Linked DNA regions of Pseudobacteriovorax antillogorgiicola. The protein of the gene in region 3 interacts with the protein of the main gene of each other region in a pairwise test. Links are inferred from orthologs where the notes say so. Each region holds a gene or a part of one and is shown on either strand. Other genes may lie near its edges. The genes, in order: dnaE, ctaD and B9N89_RS12170.

The links.
Region 1: the proteins of B9N89_RS12170 (region 3) and dnaE interact in binary tests that used the Escherichia coli proteins (3 or more experiments, as listed by UniProt). The link is inferred for Pseudobacteriovorax antillogorgiicola from one-to-one orthologs.
Region 2: the proteins of B9N89_RS12170 (region 3) and ctaD interact in binary tests that used the Escherichia coli proteins (3 or more experiments, as listed by UniProt). The link is inferred for Pseudobacteriovorax antillogorgiicola from one-to-one orthologs.

The regions. Positions count from the first base shown.
Region 1 is NZ_FWZT01000017.1:174,017-179,262, reverse strand. The notes cover bases 448-4,638. They hold dnaE (DNA polymerase III subunit alpha), read right to left. Parts: upstream 4,239-4,638; coding sequence 648-4,238; downstream 448-647. Other genes in these bases: guaA (glutamine-hydrolyzing GMP synthase), read right to left, coding at 4,239-4,638; B9N89_RS20815 (biosynthetic peptidoglycan transglycosylase), read right to left, coding at 448-603. Also shown: more of B9N89_RS20815, read right to left, coding at 1-447; more of guaA, read right to left, coding at 4,639-5,246. UniProt on the Escherichia coli protein: DNA polymerase III is a complex, multichain enzyme responsible for most of the replicative synthesis in bacteria. This DNA polymerase also exhibits 3' to 5' exonuclease activity. The alpha chain is the DNA polymerase catalytic subunit.
Region 2 is NZ_FWZT01000007.1:61,556-65,596, reverse strand. What follows is about bases 303-3,288. They hold ctaD (cytochrome c oxidase subunit I), read right to left. Parts: upstream 2,707-3,288; coding sequence 898-2,706; downstream 303-897. Other genes in these bases: coxB (cytochrome c oxidase subunit II), read right to left, coding at 2,752-3,288; B9N89_RS10830 (cytochrome c oxidase subunit 3), read right to left, coding at 304-885. Outside these bases: B9N89_RS10835 (cytochrome C oxidase subunit IV family protein), read right to left, coding at 1-291; more of coxB, read right to left, coding at 3,289-3,807. UniProt on the Escherichia coli protein: Cytochrome bo(3) ubiquinol oxidase is the terminal enzyme in the aerobic respiratory chain of E.coli that predominates when cells are grown at high aeration.
Region 3 is NZ_FWZT01000008.1:77,514-81,566, forward strand. The notes cover bases 302-3,299. They hold B9N89_RS12170 (aminotransferase class I/II-fold pyridoxal phosphate-dependent enzyme), read right to left. Parts: upstream 2,438-3,299; coding sequence 1,166-2,437; downstream 302-1,165. Other genes in these bases: B9N89_RS12165 (response regulator), read left to right, coding at 302-1,161; B9N89_RS12175 (TIGR00266 family protein), read right to left, coding at 2,486-3,274. In the rest of the region: more of B9N89_RS12165, read left to right, coding at 1-301; B9N89_RS12180 (c-type cytochrome), read right to left, coding at 3,373-3,726; B9N89_RS12185 (hypothetical protein), read right to left, coding at 3,723-3,923; B9N89_RS12190 (cbb3-type cytochrome c oxidase subunit II), read right to left, coding at 3,904-4,053. UniProt on the Escherichia coli protein: Shows aminotransferase activity with methionine and histidine as substrates, and to a lesser extent also with phenylalanine.

The DNA.
Region 1 (5,246 bases), on a different replicon or contig from region 3:
CCAAGCGTTCGGGCTAGGCAAAACGAGAGCTAGGTTGGCTCCCTGCTGGATAGTTAGAAGTTCGGGTGAGGTGTCGAAATAGTGAAAGGCGGCATCCTTGATACCAAAGACTCCATCACCAAATTCTGTGAGATTGATGTACCACTCTAGAATCTCTTCTTTACTAAGGAGCTGCTCCATCAGGAGAGCACCCAAGATTTCTCGAAACTTGCGGAGCAGCGTCTTTTCTGGACTGAGTAAGGTCATCTTGACAACTTGCTGGGAGATGGTTGAAGCTCCTCTTACATATCTGCCCTTCTCTAGATTGAGTTTCAAGCTATTGTAGATAGCGGTTGGGTCGATGCCCATGTGATCTAGGAATCGAGCGTCTTCTGCGACCATGATCGCGTGAAGCACATGCCAAGAAACAGACTTTATGGGGACCCAATGTTTCCACTGAGGCCCGATAGAAAAGGTTTGCTCCCCGGTCTTTGGCCAGCGGGTGACATCCACAGGCCCTGATTTAAGTTGCCAGACGGGTGGCATAAGAAGGATGGGAATCGCGAGCAATGCCCCCAAAATGATGACGATTACCCTCTTAGCTGTAATTTTAAACACTCTCATTGCTCGCTACTAGTTCGACATAAATCACTCCTAGGGAGCTGAGCCTAGAAGTATTGCAGTTGGACATCCTCCGTCCCCATGTTTTTGATGCTCTGGTAGAAGTCATCGCAGAGGTCGACCCCTTCGATCTGAGGATTGATTTTGATTTGAACCCGTCCATATTTCAAATTGACGATCAGGGGTGTTCTTCCGGGGTGACTGGCGAGCAACGTCCCAAGACGGCCAATGGTGGCTTTCTTCTGGTTGAGAGCTGTTGGATTCAAATCTTTTTGGCTTCCTATCTGGATCTCTACCCGCTTGGTGACTTCTCGCCTAACATCTTGCAATGGAGCCAATGAGTCTACCTTAAGAGAGATCGAAGTGCCGTCATAGCTTTTGGCAACGTTGACTTTGGCAACGACCACGGTATTGGGCTCAGGGAAAAACTCGGGGAGATCTTTTTCAAACATCACCCCTTCCCAAGATCCCGTTTCGTCTTCTAAGTGGATATAGGCCATCTTCTTGTTAGTTTTGGTGAGGCGCTCTGAAGTTCCAGTGAGAAAGGCCACGATATTGACATCTTTTGAACCCACGCGCTTAGGAATATCCTTGATCTGGAGCTGACCAAATTTTTTGACATCTTCTGGGTAAAGGTCCATGGGGTGGCCGCTTAGGAATACTCCCAAGTTTTTCTTCTCTTTTAAGAGCCACTCCAGCCTGGATTCAGAGCTGCCAGCCTGCGCGATATCTTCCTCAAATTTAGCCAGATCTACCATGTTTTCTTCAACATCATCGTCGGCAAACAGCAATACCTGGCCAGTAGACTCATTACTGTGGTGGCTTTCAGAAAACTTCACCATTTCAGGGATAGCAGCTTTGATGGCATCACGGCTAGAGCCGAAGCTATCGAAAGCACCAGCTTCGGCTAGAAGTTCCAAGGTTTTTTTACCAACCTTTTGCAAGTTGATGCGCTTGGCAAGATCCGTTAGGGACTTATAAGGGCCATTTTCATCCCGTTCACGGACCATCTTCTCAAGCGATGCTCCACCAACCCCTTTGATTGCTTCCAGGCCATAGCCTACAGATCTAGGGCCGGGGACATCGAATTCGAGCTTGCTGCGATTAATATCCGGTGGATAGATTTTAAACTTCATCCGCCGACATTCTTCAATGTAGCGGATCACCTTATCGGTGTTATCCAAGTCGCAGGTCATGATCGCTGCCATGAACTCTTCAGGATAGAAGGTCTTTAAGTAGGCTGTTTGGTAACTGACCAGTCCGTAGGCTGCCGAGTGAGACTTGTTAAAACCGTAGGCAGCAAATTTTGCCATCAGTTCAAATAGCTCTTCAGCAATCTCTTCGGGGACGTTGTTTTCCCGGCATCCCGTCGAGAATCGAACCTTTTGCTTGGCCATCTCTTCAGGTTTTTTCTTACCCATGGCGCGGCGGAGCAAGTCAGCTTCGCCAAGTGAGTAGGAAGCCAGTGATGCAGCGATCTTTTGCACCTGCTCCTGGTACAGGATGATGCCGTAGGTGTCGTCAAGAATGGTTTCAAGAGCAGGGTGGAGATACTCAATCTCCTGGCGACCATGCTTACGCTCGATAAAGTCGTCCACCATCCCCGAGCCGAGGGGGCCCGGCCTGAAAAGGGCCACAACCGCGATAATATCTTCAAAGCGTGAAGGCTTGAGCTTGCTTAACAAAGCCTGCATTCCTGAACTTTCAAGCTGGAATATACCAACGGATGCCGCGGTTGAGATCAGGTCGTAAACCGGCTTGGCCTCGATGTCGATGGTTTCAATATTGAAGTTGGGGTCTTTTGACTTCTGGATAAGCTTCACAGCTTTTTGAATCACGGTTAGGGTTTTTAGACCCAGAAAGTCGAACTTGACGAGTCCAACCTTCTCCGCATTTTTCATCTCATATTGAGTGATGAGAGCACCGTCTTCTGATTTATAGACGGGAACGTAGTTGTCCATACCCCCTTCGGAAATCACAACTCCGGCAGCGTGAACTGAGGTGTGGCGGCTCATGCCTTCTAGCTTGAGTGCAAGGTCGACCATCTTTTCGATGATCTCATCTTTCTTGGCTTCCTCTTGGATGCGAGGCTCTCGCTCCAGAGCATCTTTTAAGGTGATATCCAGTTCGTTGGGAATCAGCTTGGCGATGCGGTCTACCTTGCTGTAACCTAGCTCCAAGACTCGGCCCACATCTCGCAGGGCAGCCTTGGCTTTCATCTTTCCGAAGGTGGTGATCTGAGCCACGTTATCCGCACCATACTTCTGCGTCACGTATTGAATCACCTCGTCGCGGCGCTCTTGGCAGAAATCGACGTCGAAGTCAGGCATGGAAACCCGCTCAGGATTCAAGAATCGTTCGAAGATAAGATTGAACTTCAAAGGGTCCAGATCGGTAATTTTCAAAGCATAGGCAATCAAGGAGCCTGCTCCCGATCCCCGGCCCGGGCCAACAGGAATATCATGATCCTTAGCCCAGTTGATAAAGTCCTGGACGATCAAGAAGTAGCCAGGGAAACCCATTTTGATGATGATGCCAATTTCAAAATCTAGGCGGTCCCAGTAGGTTTTCTCCGCTTCGGCATCAAACTCTGGGCCATATTGCTTGCGAAGGTGTACCAGCCGCTCCTCAAGCCCTTCCTTGGAAAGCTGTATGAGAGCATCATCGATGTTATCGATGCCGTCTACTTCGAATTTAGGCAGAAAGTATTTGCCAAAGGTCAACTCAACGTGACACTGCTCGGCAATCTTAGATTGGTTATCTAAGGCTTCCGCCCAGCGACCGTACTTGTCCACCATCTCCTCATTGGAAAAAAGGTGAAACTGAGCAGCCTTGTTGCGTTTAGCAATATGGGACTGCTTTAAGTCATTCTTTACAGAGGTGAGTACTGCGTGAGCTTCATCGTCCTCTGGATTTAGGTAATGGGAATCAGCAGTGGCTACGAGGGGCAATCCATAGTGATAGGCTACCTCCACCAGCACGGGGATGACTTTCCTTTGCAAGCCAAGATTATTATCGATCAACTCGATGTAATAGTCGTCGCCAAAAGCCTCTTTCATAAACTGCACATGGGCATTGAGCGCAGTGACAACGGGCTCACAGGGCTCTGTAGGAGCCTTAAGTTCTTCAAGGGGGTTTGGGCTTAGTTCCATGAGGCTATTGACCAGGTAGGCAAACTCTCCATGGAGGCAGCTGGATAAGGCGATCACATCACCGGCATTGTCCCGGACCTTTTCAGCTGGAGCGACCGACACCTCACCTGGATTTTCCCGAAGGTAGCCAGAGGAAACCACGCGGCATAGGTTTTTGTAACCTTCTGTTGATTTAGCGAGTAGAACTAGGTGGTAAGCGGCGGCTTGGGAGTCTCCCGTGGCCTTACGTACCACTTGGCTTTCTGGAAGCCCATCCCAATTGATCTCGGCCCCGAGAATGGGGTTGAGTCCTGCATCCTTACACTTGACGTAGAACTCAACAGCTCCAAACATATTGCTGTGATCGGTGAGAGCCAGAGCCGTGTGGCCCTGACTTTTGACTTTTTTGATCGCATCCGAGATCCGGATGGCGCCGTCCAGCAACGAATACTCCGAGTGGACGTGGAGGTGAACAAGCTTACGCGGGTTGAGGTTGTCTTCGCTCATCTATTCCCATTCGATGGTCGCCGGGGGCTTGGTGGTGATGTCATAAACGACCCGGTTGATGCCATCGACCTTTCGTACAATTTCATCAGATACAGAAACCAGAAATTCCATCGGCAAGTCCCCTACCCCAGCGGTCATGCCATCTGTCGCTGTGACAGCGCGTAGGGCACAGGTCCATTGGTAGGTGCGGTTGTCTCCCATAACCCCAACAGTTTTGACGGGGAGGAGCACAGCAAATGCTTGCCAAACTTCCTTATACAGGTCTTTTTCACGAAGTTTATCAATAAAAATCTGATCTGCATTCTGCAAAATCTCGACTTTGTCAGCCGTGATCTCGCCGAGGATCCGAACAGCCAAGCCTGGGCCAGGAAATGGATGGCGATCGACCAGCTCATTAGAAATTCCAACCTTGCGGCCAACAAGGCGAACCTCGTCTTTAAAGAGGTAGCGGAAAGGCTCTACGAGGGCCATATGAAGCCTTTCAGGCAAGCCGCCTACATTGTGATGGCTTTTGATGACCTTGGCGCCAGCGCCGTGCCCTGCTGATTCGATCACGTCTGGGTATAGAGTGCCTTGGCCGAGATGGGTGAAGCCCTCGTTAGCTTTGGCGTAGGTTTCGAACTCCTCGATGAACTTGAGTCCGATGATCTTACGTTTTTGCTCCGGGTCAGAAACGCCACTTAGTGCTTGGTAAAACTCTTGGGCCCGGTTCAGAACGACAAGATTGACACCCAAGGACTCTATTTTTTCTTTTACCCAAGATGCTTCATTCTTGCGTAGTAGTCCATGATCGACAAACACGGCGGTCACACGATCGTTGCCCAGGGCCTGGCTCATCAAGGCCACTGCCACAGTACTATCTACCCCACCTGATACAGCCATCAAAACTTTACCATCAGCGACAGTTTCTTTGACGTAGTCTAGGGTTGCTTCCACCACATCATCGGCTTGCCAGTTTAGTTTTGCCTTACAGACATCTTGAACGAAAAGGCTGAGCAGTTCTTTACC
Region 2 (4,041 bases), on a different replicon or contig from region 3:
TAGCATCAAAGCCAGAAGGCCAGCTGCAATTCCTATGATCAAAAGCAAAGACAGTACGAAGGTGTTTTTAATCATCTTAGGGTCGTCCTTAAGATGCATGTACCAACCAACTACCATCACGAACTTAATCAGAGAGAAGGCCGAAAGCGATGTGACAAGCACAACTTTCGAAACTCCCCAGGCCTCTCTTTGCTCGAATATCAGCCATTCAAGAAAGGTGATGACACAGAGGATAACACAAAAAATCCAGTACAGTTTGGTGCCGCCATGGGCTTCATGAGATTCTGACATTAATCAACCCTCTTATACGTACACAAATAGGTAGACGACTGTAAAAATGATGATCCAGACGACATCGACAAAGTGCCAGTAAAGGCCTGCCACCTCGATGGTATCGCTATCAAACCACGACTCGCCACGCTTCAGAGAGGTGATCAAGATAGAGGTTATCCACAGGACTCCCACAGCCACGTGCAATCCATGACAGCCAGTCAACATGTAAAAGGCCGAACCAAAAACACTCGTATCAAGCTTCAGGCCAGCATTGACAAAATGATCAAACTCGTAGTACTGGAAGCCCAAGAAAATTGCGCCACCCAAAGCAACGATAAATAACCAAAACTGCATCCACTTTAAGTTCCTAGCCCGGCAGTGATGAAGAGCTAGAACCATAGCCACCGAACTCATCAAAAGATCGAAGGTACTCAAAGTTGTTAGGTTGATATCAAAGATCTCTGGGCCCGTGGGGCCGGCAAGCCCTCGCTCACGGTTGATAAAGTAATTAACAATCAATGTTCCGAATAGGAAGCATTCGGAAGCAATCAATGTCCACATCGCAAACTTACGATTGTCGACACCTGTATTGGTTTCTATATGCGCGCTCACGAATCCCTCCTTTTACGCTTCTTCGTAGATCCAGCCGTAAGTACTTACGACAATGACTGCGAGACCAAATAAACTAATCGCCAGACCGATTCCACTTACAAAGAAGCCTGCAGCTCCTGTGGTGATACCTGCTGCCAAAACAATGGGCCAAAATGAGGGATTCGGTAGGTGAATCGCCTTCGGATCGTAGCTTGGCTCTGCTGGAAGAGTTTTCTTCTTGCCATCATCTGAGTACTTGCGGAACCAGTAGTCATCCAGACGTTGAACCGTCGGCTCGATACCGAAGTTATACTCGTGTGGTGGTGAAGGAATCGTCCACTCCAGCGTTCGACCATCCCAGCAATCCCCAGGAGCTTTCGCGCCCTTACGAAGAGACCAAATGATATTAATCACGAACAAGATAGCACCCACTGCGGTGAGATAAGCACCCATGGACACGATGAAGTTCCAAAGATCCCAGCCTTGGTCAGCAGCATAGGTATAGTTTCGACGAGGCATCCCTTGAACACCAAGAAAGTGCATCGGGAAGAACGTCATATTGAAGCCGATCATGTAAAGCCAGAACTGAATCTTACCGATACCTTCGTTCATGTATCGACCCGTGACTTTGGGGAACCAGTAGTAAATACCACCGAAGAGAGCCATCACGGCACCGCCGTAAAGAACATAGTGAAAGTGAGCGACCACGAAGTAAGTGTCTTGATGCTGAGAGTCAATAGGCGCAGAAGAGTGCATGATTCCAGACAGACCACCCAGGGTGAACATAGCTACAAAGCTGAGGCCGAAGAGGTTGGCTGTTGTGAAGCTGATGCGACCACCCCAAACCGTTGAGATCCAGTTAAAAATCTTAACCCCGGTAGGCACCGCGATAAGCATGGTTGCCGCGGTGAAGAATGTCGTCGCCCAAGGCCCCATACCTGTGGTGAACATGTGATGAGCCCAAACAGCAAAGCCTAGGAAACCAATAGCACAGCTGGAATAAACCATAACGGAGTAGCCGAATAGGGGCTTCTTCGAAAACGTTGCCAGGATCTCTGATACGATACCCATGGCTGGCAGGATTAGGATGTAAACTTCAGGGTGACCGAAAACCCAGAAGAGATGCTGCCACAAGATAACCTGACCACCATCTGCTGGATTGAAGAAACCAGTACCAAACTGTCGATCGAAAGTCACCATGAGAAGGGCGACGGTAATCACTGGCAGTGAAAGCATCAAAAGTACCTGAGTCACCAAAGTCGTCCAAATGAACATCGGCATTTTGAGAAGGGTCATGCCCTTACAGCGCATGTTAAGGATGGTTACAAAGAAGTTAACGGACGCGATCAGGGACGCTAAACCAACCACCTGCAAGCCCATGGCCCAAAAGTCGGCAGACTTGTCTGGGGTGTACTGAAGAGAGGTAAGGTTTGCGTAGCCAAACCATCCGCCGCGAGGCGCTTGGTCCACAAGGAAGCCAAAGTTCAGAAGGAATCCACCAAAGAGGAAGATCCAAAAACTTAGGGCGTTCAAGCGAGGGAAAGCAACGTCGCGAGCACCGATCATGATCGGTGTGAGATAGTTAAAAAAGGCGGCACTTAGAGGCATGACGAACAAGAAGATCATGGTCGTACCATGCATCGTCACCATACTGTTAAAGGTACGTGCTGTGATAAAATCGTTATTCGGTACGAGAAGCTGCGTTCTCATGAGCAGTGCTTCCACACCACCGAAAATTAGAAAGAAGAAGGCAGCCAAGGCATACATGATGCCGATTCGTTTATGGTCGACTGTGGTTATCCAGCTCCACAGTCCTGTTTTGGGAGAGCTTGAACTACTCATATCGCTAAAAATTCCTCCTGAGAGCAATACGTCATCGAACGTTTATTAATAAGTCTTTGCGGTTGAGTTCTGCAGATACGCTGTCAGAGCTTCAATATCTTCATCTGTGAGCTCGAAGCCCTCACCAAAAATCATCAAACTACCTGGCTTGACGTTTTGATATGGAGGCTTGCTATCAACAGAATCACGCAACCACTCGTACATGCCTTCCTTGTCATTGGGCAAAGTTCCCGCAGCTAGCATGCGACGGCTACCGAAGTTGGTAAGGTCAGGACCGACTCTACCCTGTGCTGTTGTGCCTTCGATCGCATGACAAGTGAAGCAAGTTTTTGACATGAACAGTTCCTGGCCTTTTTTCTCAAGCGCCGTTGTGACTGTCGGTGGGGTCTGAGCAACTTTAGTCCAGGCATCGAACCTTTCTTGAGGCAGGACCACAGCTTGGTAGCGCATGCGAGCATGAGACAGACCGCAAAGCTCAACGCAATGGCCTTGATAGTAATCGCCATTCTCAGCATCTTCTACAGCAGGAGTTGTGTACGTGATGTAGTTGGTTTCACCGGGTAGGTTATCAACTTTTCCACCCCAGCGAGGAATCCAGAAACTGTGGATGACGTCAGCTGATGTTAGCTCGATTGTGACGTGTTTTCCTTCTGGAACATACATCTCGTTCGCGGTTGTAATCCCAAGATCGGGATACTTGAATTCCCACCACCACTGGTGAGCAATGGCTTGAATCTTCAAGGTATCCTTAGGTGGCTCTTCAAAGCGCGAAAGGATCAATTGCACGGTCGGAATAAAGATAAAGATTAGGAGTACGATCGGAATCAATGTCCACAAGACTTCTAGCTTATGATTACCATGAATCTGCTCCGGAATCCTCGTGTCTCCTTCTTTTTCCCTAAATTTCCAAATTGCGTAGCAGAAGGGAATTGCCACCGCGAAAAAGACAAAAGTCACGATGACTGTCGTGAGGAGGTAAAGTTCGTTAATCTGTGCGCCCCACTCCGTCACACTATGCACGGTAGTCATGGGAAGCTTTTCAAAGCACGAGGTTAAACTGAAGAGAAAGCTGAAGGTTAACAGAATCTTTAACCATCTCATGGGATGTTTCATGGGCCAGACCTACTCCGTTAAATATGGGGAAACCAACGACGAAACACGGCAAATATGGAGATCTGCCGCTATCTTAACCGAGATTTGTTATAATAAGTAAAAGATTAGTGCAAGGAGTAAGAGGTCTTACCGGTACTTTGCTCTGTCTCTACGTCAACAAACCTCGGCCCAAGCCCATCAGCACAAAGAGAATAAGACTTCGATCCTGACCCCCCTTACAGG
Region 3 (4,053 bases):
ATTGATATGCCTGAGATGAGTGGATTTGAGGTCTGCCGTCAACTCAAGTCTAGGCCCGAAACTGCTGATATCCCGATTATTTTCCTTACGGCTCTGACAGATGAGTCATATATTTCCAGGGGTTTTGAACATGGAGCTGTAGATTATGTTGCCAAGCCGTTCAAGCATTTGGAGTTGATTACTCGGGTTAGAAATCAGATCGATCTTGCCAATACTATCAAACAGAATGAATTTCAGAATCGCCTTTTAGTGAATATGGCCCATCGCATAGGAGTTCAAGATTCTACCGCGAATTTTCTTCATGGTATGGGTAACCTTCTAACACCCGCCTTTGCCAAGCTTAGCTCGCTTTCTAGCCTGAGTAGCTCTAAAAATCTTGATGTACTTAAGCAGTTGAGAGACAAATTAAATGAACCAGGTTTTGAACCAAAGAGCTTGGTGGAAGATAGCGATATGGTGGAAAAATATCGCCAGCTTTTCAGCTTGACGGTTCAGAGGCTCGACGATGAAAGTCTACAAATTCAAGGGACACTCCATGATGTTCATAAGGTTATGGACGATCTTAATCGTTTCCTTCTTGAATTTAAAAATAGTATCTTTAAATCGAATCATATTAGCACACTGACACTTAGTGAGTTTACCGAGGAGCTGAAGTATTTTCTGGAACAAGAATTTAAGCGCCATGGGATATCACTCTATATTGACAATGTTGACCTTAAGCCAACGATTAAGGTTCTCAAGTTTAAACTTTTCAATATCATTCAAACCTTAATTGACTATCGACTAAAGGCCCTGCAGAAAACAAAAAAGTATCGTTGCGAGTTTCATCTGATGCTAGACGTTAGCAATCAACAAATTAATAGCTTAAGACTCTACGATTTTGGCCCCAGTCTAAAAGTTGAACAAAAAGACCTCCTATTTAACTGGGAGTACCTTAAAACATCGGATTTTTCTACCCTCTCTCTTCATCTTGCCTCCATCGATGCCGACCTCCTTGGTGGAACGATTGACTTTGGAACCACTGAACAGGGGCAATTCTATTTTGAACTTGCTTTCGGCGGTGTGTTCTTTCCATTTCTGGACCAGGAACAAGAGCAAGCTAGCAACGATGGGCAGAAGCTTAGTCAGAAGATTCAGCTACCGACCAAGTTGGTAAAATAAGCTGTTAACCTAGTTGCTCAATGGCTTGATCAAGTAAGTGATCAGATTTGCAAAATGCAAAGCGAATCCAGTGACAATTTGATCCGTGGCGGTGGGATGGAACAAAAAAAGCACTTGTAGGAATCGTTGTAACTCCTTTGGAGAGGCTCAAGTGCCGAACGACATTGTAATCCAATAGACTTTGAGTATCATGATCCCAATCAATCCCATGCCTTTGATAAAGCTCGGGCAAGTCTTTGGGTAGTCCTTGGTAAGAAGAAAATCCACTGCTAATATCGCAGCACACAAAGAAACTGCCTTCGGGATTCATGGGGTGAAAGCCAATGTCCCGCAAGCCTTGAATAAGACGATCTCGTTTGCCTTCATAGAGGCTTGTAAGAGCCTCATAGTAAGTTTTTTGATTGTCAAAGGCTAGTTCAGCCTGTTGAAGCGATCGAGCGATGGCTTCTTGCAACGGGGTCGCTACGGAGAATACGACCCATTGCTGGTTCAGCTGCATAGGGTAAATGAGGTCCCGATCGCCAATAACCCATCCAATTTTCCAACCGGTCACTGAAAAGGTTTTACCAGCTGAGTAAATGGATAGTGTTTTCGAAGCCAGACCAGGAGTTCTAGCAATTGGCACATGCTTTTTGTGATCGTAAACCAAGTGCTCATAGACTTCATCGGCAATCACTAGGCAATTGGGGTAAGGCTCTAAAACAGTGGCCAACTGCTGACACTCCGCAGGAGTAAAAACTTTTCCTGTTGGATTATGAGGAGTGTTGATAATAATGGCCCGAGTCTTATCTGAAAGAGCACTTCTAATTTTATCCCAGGGGATCGTGATATCTTCTGATGATTGGCAGCGCCCAGGAATGTCAAGTGGAACTGACTTTACGGTAGCGCCAGCCATTCGAAGAGCCCCAAAATAAATGTCAAAGGCTGGCTCCAATAGGACCACTTCGTTGCCTGCTTTGATATGGCTTCGAATGGCAAGGTAGATAGCTTCGCTAGCGCCCACGGTGACGAGTACATTTTTCTTGGGGTCGATACTGCGATCTAGTTTCGGGCAATACGCCTTGGCTATCTCATCAACTAGAGGCATATGCCCCGGGGAGCGGGCATAGGTGCTAAATTTCGAACCTTGACAAGCCTCTTGAGCAGCAACTTGAACGAATGGGGGAGGTGCCCAATCGGGGAACCCTTGGCCCAAATTGATGCTCGAACAGGCCTGGGCCAACGGTGAAAATTCAAGCCAGACCGAAGCGCGTTCCGGTGATGGTGGTGTCGTCACAGATCTTCCTTTCTCTGCATTCCACTTTATCCAAGTTTTGTATAAGATCTAGTTGCCGTCGAGCATATCGCCGACCTGACCTAAAACGCTACCTTCTCCCTGCCTTTGACCACCAGCCCGCGGAGCGTTGGCCAAGACGCGATCGGCTAATCGAGAAAATGGCAAGCTCTGCATCCAGACGGTGCCTGTGCCACTAACTGTTGCAAGAAAGAGCCCTTCGCCGCCGAATACCATGGACTTGAGGCCTCCGGCACGCTCGATACTATAATCGAGGCCAGGAGTGAAAGCGACGAGGCAGCCCGTATCGAGTCGCAGGGTTTCACCACGGAGTTCTTTACGAACGATGGTGCCTCCAGCATGTACAAAAGCCATGCCATCACCTTCTATACGTTGCAGAATAAAGCCTTCGCCGCCAAAGAAACCAGTGCCAAGGCGCTTGTTGAAGGCGATGCTGATTTTGGTGCCCAAGGCAGCAGCTAGGAAAGAGTCTTTTTGACACAAAATCTCACCACCGACTTCGGACATGTTGAGATCGATAATTTTTCCTGGAAATGGTGCAGCGAATGCAACCCGCTTCTTGCCAGCTCCCTGGTTGGTGAAATGAGTCATAAAGGCAGATTCGCCAGTGATCATTCGTTTGCCCGCGCTGAACATTTTGCCAAAGAAGCCTTGGTCTGGCTCTGAACCGTCGCCCATTTTAGTTTCAAATAAAATGCCGTCTTCCATATAGTTCATAGCCCCAGCCTCGGCAACCACGGTTTCCTGAGGATCTAACTCGACTTCCACAATCTGCATGTCGCTGCCAAGGATCTCGAAATCGACTTCATGACATTTCATTGCTAATCTCCGCTTCAAGAGGTTATTCCTGAGCAGACGCTAACATTGAAAGGGGAGGGAGTGCCAGGCCTATCTGAGGCATGCCTGGCAGGAGAAAGCTACTTTTTCTTTGCTTTGCTAGCTTCGGGAGCAGAGTCCGAACAAGGTGCGCCTTCGAGGAACTTAGCAATCTGATCAAATTCAGCCTCAGTCACTGCGCTTACCATCGCCATCATTGCAGCTGACATTCCACTGTTGCGCTTGCCACTTTTTATAAGGAGCGACTGCTGCTTCAAGTATTCTGCCGACTGGCCACAAAGCTTGGGATAGAGAGGCATGATCGGCTTCGCACCATTTGCTCCGTGGCAGGTATGGCATAGCTTTGCTGTGTATAGTTTTGCTCCATCAGCCCAACCGTAGGTCTGCCAAGTTAATCCAAGCACACATAACATCACCTTTGACCATCGATTCATGAGTCCACCTCCTTCACATTACAAAATTCAAAAATATCGATATTGTCGTGGACTGAAGCGAAGGAGCCTAGATTATAAAACATATAGGTCCCTGCCCAACCCCCGAGCAAACCCAGGAATAACACGAACAGGATCGGAATCCGACCACTTTTCTCTTGGGGAATTTGGTAATCATAATCAAGTTCCGGGTTGGACATTTTGCTCTTCCTTTTGCTTGAGTGATTGTAAATATCGTACTAGGTCCAAAGCTTTTTGACTAGCCACGATGGGGGGCTCTGTTTCAACTCCAATCCAATCAAAGACCAAAACAACATCGTCAGGGCCAGG